Regions from separate parts of the Lactococcus sp. S64 genome, predicted to be linked through region 2. Evidence: predicted binding sites of a transcription regulator. Region 2 holds the regulator's gene; the other holds the start of a gene.
The links. Region 2 encodes NrdR, which represses ribonucleotide reductase genes. Its sites were predicted from a motif close to ACACNATATATNGTGT; they were not measured.
Positions count from the first base shown of each region.

Region 1: a site for NrdR is predicted at 3,169-3,184, ahead of IAE51_RS01440 (deoxynucleoside kinase). Genes of this name have one in related genera too.

Region 1 covers NZ_JACVUQ010000001.1:301,178-307,774, forward strand. The annotation lists gene IAE51_RS01420 (FAD:protein FMN transferase) at 1-334, opposite strand, end outside; partial or broken gene IAE51_RS01425 (BMP family ABC transporter substrate-binding protein) at 514-1,249, opposite strand; gene IAE51_RS01430 (nucleoside 2-deoxyribosyltransferase) at 1,326-1,805, opposite strand; gene IAE51_RS01435 (TIGR00730 family Rossman fold protein) at 1,789-2,343, opposite strand; gene IAE51_RS01440 (deoxynucleoside kinase) at 2,346-2,996, opposite strand; gene IAE51_RS01445 (MucBP domain-containing protein) at 3,593-5,317, opposite strand; gene IAE51_RS01450 (hypothetical protein) at 5,632-5,775, opposite strand; gene IAE51_RS01455 (oleate hydratase) at 6,471-6,597, shown strand, end outside.
Region 2 covers NZ_JACVUQ010000002.1:92,869-99,465, forward strand. The annotation lists gene der (ribosome biogenesis GTPase Der) at 1-727, opposite strand, end outside; gene IAE51_RS02880 (pentapeptide repeat-containing protein) at 834-1,460, opposite strand; gene IAE51_RS02885 (NADPH-dependent oxidoreductase) at 1,457-2,179, opposite strand; gene dnaI (primosomal protein DnaI) at 2,172-3,053, opposite strand; gene IAE51_RS02895 (replication initiation and membrane attachment family protein) at 3,053-4,228, opposite strand; gene nrdR (transcriptional regulator NrdR) at 4,328-4,774, opposite strand; gene trmB (tRNA (guanosine(46)-N7)-methyltransferase TrmB) at 4,893-5,546, opposite strand; gene IAE51_RS02910 (phosphotransferase family protein) at 5,668-6,441, opposite strand; gene IAE51_RS02915 (Veg family protein) at 6,510-6,597, opposite strand, start outside.

The sequences.
Region 1 (6,597 bases), on a different contig from region 2:
TCTCCTGACTATCCGGTAGTTTGGCATCAGGAAATCCAATGTGCCAAGCTTGTGTAACCGGGCCTAGAGCAATATTAAGATTACTAGGAGTAGATAAGCTTTCCTTTTTACCTATTTTAATAAGTTCAAACAACTCAGGATGGATCTGTACTGGTTTGAGACCAGCCTGATGATTAATTTGAGATAATTCTGATTCAGAGTCATTAGCACTGAATCTTTTGTTATAGATATCGAGTAATTGACAAGCAATTTCTAATTTCAGGTCTGCCTGATCATCTTCAATGAGAAGGTCAATTGTTGTTCCCATCATATGAATTTGTTGACTTAACTTCAATAATTATCCTCACTTTCGCATAGCATTAAACAAGTTTATTATAATACTTTCAAAAAGATAATGCTTACATAGATAAATATTAGTTGTACAAATAGTGGTATTTTGTTTTATATTTTGAATTTATATTATGAAAAAAATAAAAGGTTAACCATTAAGGCTTCCTTTTTGTGTATAAAATATTATTTTTCAGGCACAATGATTTTTCCTGAAACAATTTTTTCCTTAGCTTGTATAATAGAGTTTTTGATTTCTGAAGTAACATTATCCAGCGCTAGGCTAACACCTCCATTTTTAAGGTCATACTTAAATATTTTTGATCCTGATCTATACCTATAAGCCATACTTTATCTGATTCTTTTCTATTGTTATTTAATGATTTTGCCTCATTAAAAGCCCCAGACCCAGCATTACCAGCACATTGAAAGATAACGTCATTTCCCGAAGCATACATGGCAGCTGCAATTGTTTTAGTTTTCGCAGCATCTGTAAATGTTCCTGAATATTGAACTTTAACTTGAATGTTTGGCTTTATAGACTTGGCTCCAGCAATGTATCCTTTTTCGAAACAGGATTATTTTCAGCCGCTATCGTTGTAGCATCCTGCAGCGAATAACCGATACCAAAAAGTAGTTTATAGCCAGCTTGTTCAGCTGAGTTATAGTTTGTTATATATTCAGAATCTGAATTTGACTGATAATAATTATAACCTACCCCTTTTTTTAAATTGTTTTCTTTACCCCAATCTTGTAATCCTTCCCATGCGGATTGATTAAATGAGCGATCGTTGACTCCTCCTTTTCCTGGAACAAGTGCCACCTTTAGAGTCGTTTTTGCTTTACCTGATTGATTTTCTCTGTTGTATCCACAAGCTGTAAGACTAAATAATGATATGAGCGCAATAGCACTCACAATTATTTTTGCTTTTTCATAGAAAGATTTCCCCCAAAATTTTTATTATTCAATTTTACTTTCGTTTAATCATAATTATTTCTTATTGATATTTACCGCTATAAGGAATTACTGGTGATGCCAAAAAATCGTAGTTTCTAATTTGATTTATCTCAGTAAAGAAAGCTCGGTTGCGTTCCGTAAGCATAATATTAGTAGGGACAGTTTCTTCAAAGCGAATCAAATACGTTGGTTTCTCTTGAGCAATTGCATAGCCCAATTCCCACGCAGTTCCAGAATCTGTATCTTCATCATCAAAATCCACAATTGCAATAATAATATCTGCGGCTTCTACTTCTTTTACATCATTTTCCATCGTTATTTTTGCCCACTCGGGTGTGAAATCTTCTATTTCTTCTGTTAGTTCTTCGGGGCGTTGACAACGCATTGGACTAAATATTGATGATACTGTCTTATTATCTAGGAGCGCTTTTTCAAGTTGTTCCACTTTTTGTATCTGTTTTTCACTAAAAAAAGGTCCTGCTAAATAGACTTTTACAGGTTTATTAAATAATTTGTTCATATTCTTGATCTCCAATTAATTGCATTGCTTCCTCAGTTGTATCTACTAGGTACATTTCTTCAACCACCTCTAAGCTTAACATTTCTTCTTCAATTTGATGCTGCACCATTTCAAATAAGGGTTTATAAAAATTGATTCCAATAAAAATTACGGGTCTGATTAACGTCTTACCGATTGACATTTCTGTTAATAACTGAAATGCCTCTTCCATTGTTCCAAATCCGCCTGGGAGAATAACAAAAGCATCACCAAAATCGATTAATTTATGTTTACGTTCATCCATAGTTTTAGCTAAATGTAACTCGGTTGCATTTTGTCTAGGAGGTTCTAAAGGTAGTATTCCATCGGGATATACCGCAATTACTTTACCATGATTTTTTAAAACAGCGTCAGATACCACACCCATACAGCCTTCCATAGAGCCTCCATAAACCAAAGTATGTCCAGATTTGGTTAGTAGCTCACCTAAACGTTGACTTTTAATCCGATGGATAGGATTTTTCCCATCTCGTGCTGATAAAAATACTGTAACATTCATTTTTACTTGTCCTTTCCAATTTCTTTTAATTTATCGTTGATTTTATTTAAAACAATCTTACGCGCTGATTCTTCTTCTACAAAGTCAAATTTATCACCATCAATTTGTATTTTAGGGCAAATATCAAAATTATCAAACCAATCTTCATACCTTCTATTAAGTTCTTGATAATAGTCAAACAAACTTGGGTCATATTCTAACTGTTCAAATTCTCTACCCCTTTTTTGGATGCGTTCCAACATTTTTTCAAAGGAGACACTGATATGAATGAGTAAATCTGGTTTTTTCTTAAAAGTTAATATATTGATTTCTTGCATCATATTTTCTAATAATGAATCATAAACTTCAACCTCTGTTTCTGTTGCCCTTCCCAGGTCAGCATTAAGGTGAAAAAGTAAACTATCTTCATAAATCGATCGATCAAGAACATTATTATTGTTTGATAATGCTTGTTTTATTGAATCAAATCTCTTATTTAAAAAATATATTTGAAGTAAAAAAGCATATTTTTGAGGATCTTTATAGAAAAGAGGTAAAACTTTATTGTCATCTACGCTTTCATAGAAAGCCTCCGTACCTAATTCTTTGGCCAACATTTCTGTAAGGGAACTTTTTCCAGCCCCAATTGTACCTGCTAAGACTAACACTGACATTATGTCCTTCCTATTCTAATAAATCTATTAATATAGACTATAAGAGTTAATATATACTGCTTATTTTCTTTATTGAAAATAAGACGATTTTGTATGTTACCACGTGAAACAAACGTCAATAAAACACAAGTTACTACATGTTGTGTTTTGCGACGCTTTTTATTATAGCACAACACAACATATAGTAGCGTGTTTAAACTGCAAAAATGTCAAACTTTTTTTACATTTGTTTGTGTATAGCTTTTACTAAGCGATTTATTTAATAAAAAAATGTGATATTTCTATTTTATTTAACATAAATTTACAAATAAAAAGTCGACTCTTGGTAGTCAACTTTTTTATTTTCATAATACTATTTATGTAAATTGTTTATTTTAGAAAAATTGTAGCGATTCTCTGTTTAAGTTTTTAAGCGTTTCAAAAACAAATTAACACTTGCTAGGTATTCCTTAACGCTAAAAATTCCACGACCTAACTTCTGACCATTAAACGAGTACCATTCGTCATCTTCTTAACCACACTCATTTGAATTGCTAAAGTGACCACGTCTTTTTGATAAATAAAAAGAAGCTATGACCCATAACTTCTTCTTGGTATTATTTATTTACTTTCTTAATGTGGAAAACCGATAAAACTGCTCCCAAAGCTATAAGAATTGCTCCTAAGATGATACTCATCGTCATCAGTCTTTCATTTTCCCCTGTTGCAGGTAAACTATGGTGTTCTGAAGATGTTGTTCCTTCTTTATTGCCTTTAGAACCTCGTTTATTATCTGGTTTTGTTTTAGGGATCACTGGATTTAATTTATTTTTAGTATATACGTAGTTTACAGTTTGAATTTGATCCGTGAATTGACCAGTTATATTACCTTGAACTTCTTTGAAGGTATATCCTTCAATATTTTTTTGTTCTGTATTATAGGTCTCACCAATGTTACCCATTTTCACAGTATCATCTGTAATTTTATTCCCGTCTGCATCTACATATTTAGTAATAACATCTCCACCTTTTACAGGTTGGGCATCTTTTACAGTAATTGTAGCTACAGCTGAGTAAGAACCTTGATTTTCGGAAGTTAAATAGAAGTTGGGCACAAGCCTTTTATACGTGACTTTATAAATTCCTTCTTTTGTTGTATCTACTTGCCCTTCAACACTAATATCTGAAAAAGGAACCACATTTCCATAATAATCTGTGGCACTGCTAAAGTTATCTTCTGGCTTCCATTCATCACCAACTGTGATTTCTGAGTCATGCACAATAACTACTGATTGATCTTTAATTTGTTTATAAACATAAGTAACCATTTGGGCTTTATCTGACAGAATCCCTTTCCCATTAGATGGGAGATTGTTTTCATCTAATGTATATCCTGGTATTTCTAACTTATAAGCCTCTGTTGTTGCATCATAGGAATCACCAATATTGCCATTAATAGTTTGGGCAGGAACATTGGGAATTGCTTTCCCATCTTCATCTACATAATTTACCGTCACATCACCACCAGCAACCACCTCTTTTTTATAAATATATGAGACAGTTTGATCATCATCGCTAAACTGCCCTGATGCATTATTAGGCATTACTGTAAGTTTATAACCCGGTATTGTTCTTGCAGAAGTATTGTATTTATCCCCTAAAACTCCATAAAAAACTTCAGGCTCAGATAAATCAGCTCCCGATTCATCTTTATAAGTAGCTGTAACCATACGGTAACTATCAAAATAAATAGTGCTCTGAAGTCTATCGTCTTCAAAAAATTGAGCTAAATCATTTGGACCAGAATGGGTATTGTTCCACTTAACTACAGCCGAATTTTTTATTTCTACACGTTCTGAAGCATTCATTTTAGAAAAGGTAACTATAATACCTTTTAAGCTTGTAATATCAGCAGGAGGCATGCTATTAAATGTAGTTTTATCAATAGTATATTCAATACTATAAGTTGTTCCAGAAGGTACAATAACTTCAGGTAAAGCTTTTATGCTTATGGCATCAGAAAATAATACTTTTTCAGAAAAGTTGGAACTACTCCCTGAATTTTGTGAAATAATTTTTGAAAACTCAATAGGAGCTGTACTGTCTTTTTGAATATTTATTGTTGGGCTAAAAAATTCATTTTTACCATTAATAACAAACCATCTTCCAGTAACACCTCCCAGATTTCGCACCATATTATTACTTTCAGAATTGACTTTTGGAATACTAGTAAGTGTCGTTTCATTTATTGGAACGTCTTTTGTATCTGCAATAATCGGCATCATACTTGTTGAAATAATTATACCTGTCGATATCAATCCAAAAATTTTTATTTTTCTCATTTTACATCCCTCACCTTATATTCAAAATTCAACATAGAAAAATTCTTATGTTACAAAAATATACGAAAACACCAACTCTATTTTTAAAAAAATACAGAAAAAGCATCTAAAATACAATACTTTTTTTAAAAAACACTTATATTATTTTATCATAAAATTACGGTAGTTTTTTTACATTATCGCAACAAACATAAATAGAGGGAACGATTCAATCTCCGAATTATCAGTGACAAGGCGATAACCTTGAATATAAAGTTCTTTAAGTTGCCTTTTTTCAGCTAAATATATTTGTAAACCATTTTCTTTTTTTTATATCAAATAAAGAGAGTTGCTGAGATATCATTCTTCTTTGTTTTTTTATTAAGGCACCAAGCTATAACATCAAATACTTCTGCATCATCCCAAAGTTTCTTTATATATTCATCTGGGTAATCAATATCTACCTTTAGTACTGGCATATTCTCTTTCTCTCTTTCTTTTATATACTTATTTTAGAACTATTTGGATATTAATACACCGTCTTTTTAGGCAAAAAAGACTGCCCAAATGGGCAATCTTTTTAAATGTTCATATCATTCATTTTCTTAACTACACCGCTTTGAATCGCTAATGTGACCACATCGATTTCTTGAAAGAACCCATCACGGAGATAGACCATATTTCAGTAGGGACATCTTCATCGCGACTCAATAACAGTTTTCTTTTGAACTTATTACTCGGGAAACATGTCAAAATAATATACTATTTTATAATTTTTTAGTACCATGAAGAAGCAAAATGTGATTACAAACACAAAAATACCTGGAAGCATATTATATCTTATGAGTAAATTAATTGAGTTACTTCCAAGTCCAATGTTTCCACGAATACTATAAGCTGTGAAGAGCCCTGCAACCAAATAAATTGCATGTCGAATTTTCTTCTTGCCATAATAAACCTTTCCATGATTTCTCTTAACTTTGTGTCTAGTTTATTATAACCTTTCCAAAAATATAACTCATTTTGTGTCTAATTATTTGCCTTTAGTACAATAGACAAATTTGTTGATTTGTCTAATAGTTTTGAAAGGGTTTTCTTTACAAAAAATAATGAAAAGTCTATAATCAAGTTAAGAAGGACATTTATTTAGTGTCTATACAAAGGAGGCCCATTTGTGTATTACAGTAACGGAAATTATGAAGCATTTGCAAAACCTAAAAAACCAAAAAATGTAGAAAATAAATCAGCTTATATTGTTGGTTCAGGTCTTGCTGGATTAGCATCGGCAATTTTTTTAATTA
Region 2 (6,597 bases):
TATTTTCGTAAATTTTTCCTGATTTACGCATTCCGGCGGTATCAATCATGACAAATTCTTGGTCTTCAGAATCGACAAAGTGTGTGTCAATCGCATCACGAGTTGTTCCTGCAATTGGACTTGCAATTACGCGGTCTTCGCCAAGAATAGCATTAATAAGAGATGATTTCCCAACGTTTGGGCGGCCAATCAAGCTGAACTTGATGACATTCTCATTTTCTTCTTCAATTTCATTAGGAAGATTTTGAACGATTGCATCAAGGACATCCCCTGTCCCAATCCCGTGAACGGCTGAAACAGGATAAGGATCGCCAAGTCCAAGTGAGTAGAAATCAAAGATTTCCATTCGACGTTCTGGGTTATCGACTTTATTGACAACAAGAATAACTGGTTTGTCTGTACGATAAAGAATATTAGCAACGGCTTCATCGGCATCTGTAATACCTGTTTCTCCGTCAACAACAGCGATGATAACATCTGCTTCGGTCATGGCAATTTCAGCTTGCGCACGAATTTCAGTCATGAAAGGTTCGTCTGAAAGTTCAATCCCACCTGTATCGATGATATTGAATTTACGGGTTAACCATTCTCCTGTGGCATAGATACGGTCACGAGTTACACCTGGAATGTCTTCGACAATTGAGATGCGTTCTCCTGCAATACGGTTGAATATCGTTGATTTTCCGACATTTGGACGGCCAACGATGGCTACTGTAGGTAAGCTCATATTTTTATTTCTTTCTTTGTTTACTTATTGAATAAAAAATTATAATAGTGAAGAAGTTTGTAATCCATAGACTATATAATTTTAGATTTGGGTTTCGAGGTTCATTTTAGATAATTTCAATGCCAAACAGGCTAGTAAAAAATGGGGCTTGGCTAAGACTTATCTTCATATTTTTAGCGAGTTGAGGTGTAACTTCCATGCGTTCAAATTGATTCGTAGAAAAATCAATTCCTGCAAGTGCTGTTTCCCAAAAATTTGCTGCTTCTAATTGATTTTTTAAAAGCTCCACATTCTTAAAATTACAGGCAGTAAAGAAGGTTTCTCTAGCTTCATTTTCTAAAAAGCGGACTGACTTTAAGGTAGAACCTGAAAAATTTGCATAAGTCATTAGATTTTCTGTAAACTGAAGGTCTTGTAAGTGACTTTCAGTAAAATCAGTTCCTAGCAATTTGCAGGATTTAAAGATTGAGCGATAAATGCCAATTTTATTGAAGTTTAAATTGGAAAAATCACATTTTTCAAAAAGGCAATCTGTAAATTCACTGATCGTATTGTCAGTAAATTCAAAGGTTGTGTTTTTGAAAGAACAACCTGAAAAAATAGTTCTTTGATTGATTGTCAAAGTTTTATCTATAAATTCTGCTTGATAAATTTCTCCATCAATAAAATCTTGACTTGTGGCTACTTGATAGGTGGCTGGAAGTTTTGGTTCTAAGATTTTCTTTAATTTCACAGTAATTTTTTCGCCTTTAAATTTTCTGTTGAAGCTGAAATTTCTGGTTGGCCCCACTGGTCAACAATCCGTTCAGACCATTTGTTTAAGCGTCTATTTCCAGCATATTCTTCTTGAACTTGGTCATATTTTTCAATGGTTTCAGACGTTTGCTCAACATATTTTTCTTTAAAAGCTGTTGCTTCCAAAGGAAGACGTGGTTTTACTTTGTTCAAACGTGCGGCTTTACCGAGTGCAATGCCAAAAATAGGATAAGTATAATCTGGCAAGTTCAAGACTTTAGAAATTTCTGAGGATTGGTCCCGAATTAAGCCAACCATCACCCCGTTGTAGCCTAAAGATTCCGCTGCAAGAAGCGCATTTTGTCCAGCTGTTGCGGCATCAACTGATGTAATCAATAAGCTTTCAATTCCTTGCGGTTGGAAATTGCCTTGATGCAATTCGACTGCCTTTTGAGCACGATTTAAATCGCCAACAAAAACTAAATATGCTGCACAATTTTTGATTGATTTTTGTGGTTGAAATTCATAAATCGCATCTTTTTGAGCTTGTGATTCTACAACAATCACAGAATATGATTGGAAATTTTTCCATGTTGATGCCATTTGAGCAGCTTTTAAGATTTTTTCCAAATCTTTAGGCTCAATTGCTTCTTCTGTAAAATTTCTGACCGAAGTGTGATTCATCATTAAATCAATCGTTTCATTTGTTTCAGTCATGACGTCTATTCGTCCCCTCTAATCGCATTTCTTCTGCCAAATATTTCACGCGTTCCATAACACGTTTTGCTGGCCAAATTTCATCAGCTCGCTTGGTTTCGGCTAAATGCTGTTCTAATTCTTCCATTCTTAAATTTGAAGTGAAGAAAGTCGGGAGATTTTCTTGCATGCGATGTTGTAAAATGACTTGTAAAATACTGTCACGAACCCAAGCGTTGTTTTGCTCTGCCCCAATATCATCCAAAACTAAAACTTGGCTGGCTTTTATTTCATTGACCCAGACTTTGGCATTGTCAAAATCTAAATCAGAAATGAAAGTGGGATAATGAAGTAAAGTTGTTGAAATTCCTTTTTTGGCTAATTCGTTTGCCATTGCCGCAAGCATGAAAGATTTCCCAACACCAAAATCTCCATAAAGATAAAGTCCTTTTTTCTTGGGAAAATTAGTAATAAAATCAACTAGGGCTTGGTATGGTTTGATTCTTTGAACATCATCAAGGGCAATATCTGCCAAAGTGACTTGTTTTAAATCTTTTGGAAGTCCAATAATATTCACACGTCGCAAAAGGTTTTGAGCTGCTTGTTGCTGCGCCAATTCATTTGTCGTTTGATATGAAACATCAGCATAGCCGTGATTCATGATTAAAACAGGTTCATAACCATCAGCTGCCCGTTTTTCACCTTTTTCAAATTTTTCATGCTCACGAACGTATTCATAAAACTTGGAGTAAGAGCGTTGAATTTCGTCAGAAGTCATTTGATGTTGGGCAATAAAAGCTTGCACATCAGCATTTTTTAATACTTCTGCGACTAATTTTTCAAAATTTTCACGGATGTCTTGACGTTTTCCTAAGATGTCTCCGATAGATTCCATTAATTTTGCTCTCCTTTCAGTTTTTTGAGAGAGTCAAGCCTTATTTTCTCAAGTTTTGCAAGTTCTTCTTGGCTTGTCTTATTTTCATAATCTGGATTTGACCATTTTGGTGCTTCTTTTTTGATTTTCATTGGTCTTTTTTCAGCTCCAGCTTTTGCTTTAGCAGCAGCTAATTCTTCTCGTTCCAAAATTCGTTTTACCGCTGTTTCAGCTGTAAATACTTCATTTCTCATCCAGTCGTTGGCTAATGCATTTACAAAATTTGGATTTAACGACGCATTTTTTTGCTGTACTAAAACATAGTGAATCAAAATATTTTGGACTTCTGCTGGCAAATTTTGGCGACTTAAATTAGTTAAAAGCTTATGTTCTTCCGAACTGACAAAGCCTCCAGCTTGCGCTTTTATCTGTCGGATGAAATCATCTGGTTCATGAGATTTACTGATGACAATCAAATCGGCAAATGCTTTAGGAAAAGCTGAAAGTGCTGGTTGCGGTTGGCTAGCTCCTGAAAGACTTCTCATCAAATTATTCATGTTCAAAGTTTTATCAGCATTGGCTGTTTTTTCTGCTTGCTTGAATAATTCGTACCAATTGAGTTCAAATTTTTCTGCTAGTGAATAGAGCGTTAAGGAGTCTTGATTTTCATTGTTTAAATGATAGCCTTGACGTTCCATAATACTTTTAAAGGCCCCCATATCAAAACGTTCATTTGTATTTGAAGGGTTTTGTTGAGCTTGTGAGTCAAAACTAACTTTATAAACTTCATGAAATTTCTTGGAAATTTCTTTTCCTTTTGGTTCCATTCTTTTAGCTAAAGCAGCTACTCGATTTTCACCAATTCTTGAAATCAAAAGTTGTCTATAAAAATCATCTGCAAGGAAATTTTCAAAATTTAGCGGACTTTTTACTTCAAAATAAAGACTGGTATGATCATCATAAACACGAACTAATGATAAGCCAGATAATTTATCTAATGCTTCAATAAAAGGATTGAGGCCGAGATTTAGATATTCCAAAAAGTGAGAAATTCTTCCAGTAGAGAAGCTTAGCATTAACTGATAAAGCGCAAAGGCATCCGTGCCAATGATTGGTAAATAGAGCAGACGAAAAGCCTCAGCGTCAAAGCTGGTCTTTCCTCGATTAAGCATTGTAAATGAATCTCCCGCTCTCATTTTTTTCCTCACTTTTTACTGACAGAAAGTTCAGCGAGCTGATCTTTCTTTTATTTGCCGATAAAATGCTCCTTATTCAGTCACTTTTTACTGACGGATTTATTTTTTGGTAATATTTTTAAGGAGCTCTTCTAATTCACTGACATCTTTGAATGAACGATAGACGCTGGCAAATCTGATATAGGTGATATCATCCAATTCAGCTAATTCTTGCATCACAAATTCACCAATAACATCTGATTCAACTTCATTACTGTCTAGTTGACGAATTTTTCTTTCAACATTTGCAACTGTTGTTTCAATATCTTCACTTGATACTGGGCGTTTGTATGCTGAACGAACTAAACCACGAACAATTTTTTCACGATTAAAGGGTTCACGTTTGTCATCTTTTTTGATGACTAAAAGGGGCATTTCTTCGATACGTTCAAAGGTTGTGAAGCGAAAACCACATGATTCACAAACACGACGACGGCGAATAGCATCTTCGGCTTGTCTTGAATCAACAACTTTTGATTCTTCAGAAGAACACTTTGGACATCTCATTTTATTCTCCTTAATAGATAATAAATTCTTATTAATTTTACTGACAGAAAATTGGTTTAGACTTTCTTATTCTGTCAGTAATTTTTTTCATTAGTTTTAATGACAGAAAGCAACTTATTTACTTCTTAGGCAAAAATTTTGCTTCTAATCGATAAATTACTTGACCTTTCTGTGAGAATTTTTGCTCATACTCGGTCATTACATTTTGAGGTGCAAATTCTTCGTCTTGGTGTAAATCTAACCAAACTTTTTTAAGTTCCATGCCATAGTTAGCTAAAGAAACTAAAGAATATTCAAACAATCCACGATTGTCAGTTTTGAAATGAATTTCACCTTCAGGACGTAAAATCTTTTCATAAGTTGCAAGAAAAGATTTATAAGTCAAACGACGTTTTTCATGACGTCCTTTTGGCCAAGGGTCAGAAAAGTTCAAATAGACTTGGTCAATTTCACCATCAGCAAAATATTCACTCAAAGCAGCTCCATCAACAAGCATCATTTGTACGTTTGGCAAATCTGCTTCAATTGCTTTATCTAAAGCATAAGATAAAACTGATAATTGCATATCAATTGCAATGTAATTTATTTCTGGATGAAGAGCTGCCATTCCTGTGATGAAAGCTCCTTTTCCACAACCCACTTCAATATGAATCGGATGATCATTTCCAAAACGCTCTGACCAACGTCCTTTAAAGTCCGCTGGATTTTCAACTACGATATGTGCGTTTTCAGCAAGCATTTCGCCTGCCCCTTTACGATTTCTGACGCGCAATTTTTACCTCAATTTTTTAATTTTTGATAGAAAATCAGCAAAAGTGATCTTCTATTTCTTTATTTTTATTATTCAATTATAAGCCAAAAAATAGGAAGGTCCAAACCCTAGCCTATTTTTACTAAAATAATTCACAAAATTTACGAAGTCCCAAGATTTCTTGATTCACTTCTTTCATTTTTCCTCTAGAAAGATATTCAGAGATTTGGCGAAGAAAAGAAAGTTTTCCATACCAAGCCACTTTATCCATAATATCTGAACGAGGTCTAACACCAGATGTCATCAACCACAAAGACCAGTTATTTGGTTTAATATAATGTGATAAAACATGTGCCATATCAACCATTGAATCTGATAAAAAGACGGTATCCCAATCTACTAAATAAATTTTTCCTGAATTATCATCCACTAACCAATTTTTATGATTGACATCGCCATGAACGACTACGACCTCTTCATTTTTGATTTCGGGAACTTGTTGACGCATTTCTTCAATGATTCCTGACAAAAAATGATTTGTTCGTAAAGCCTCAGTATTTTGGACACAATCCTCTAATAATTGTTCAGGAAGAATAATTTGACTTCCCAACTTCTTATAAGATTCAACCAATTTTTTTGAGTCATGCAAATGTGCTAAAATATGATTAATTTGGCGGTCTTCCATATCCTCAGGACTTAGTGTATGACCGTCAATCCAAGGTTGAGCAGATAAGGTATCGCCTTCAGCCGTACGTTTTGTCCATAAGACTTTTGGCGTGATTCCCTCAAGATAAATACTCGGCAAAAATGGACTGCCGTTTTTTTTAATAAAAACGCGTTCCTGATCACTTTTCCCAAAAAATGCATTGCCAGAGCCACCTTTAACAGGCGTCATATCCCAATCGGCTTTCATCATCCTTATCTCCTCCTTTCCTTTAAAAATCTATTAATCATTATTTGAACCATTTACTTTATTCCTCAAACTTATGCGTTTGGATAGTGAATTAAAATAGTTTGAGTCAAAATGTCAGCATATTGATATGACTCAGTTGTTTTAGGACCACGAGCCGGA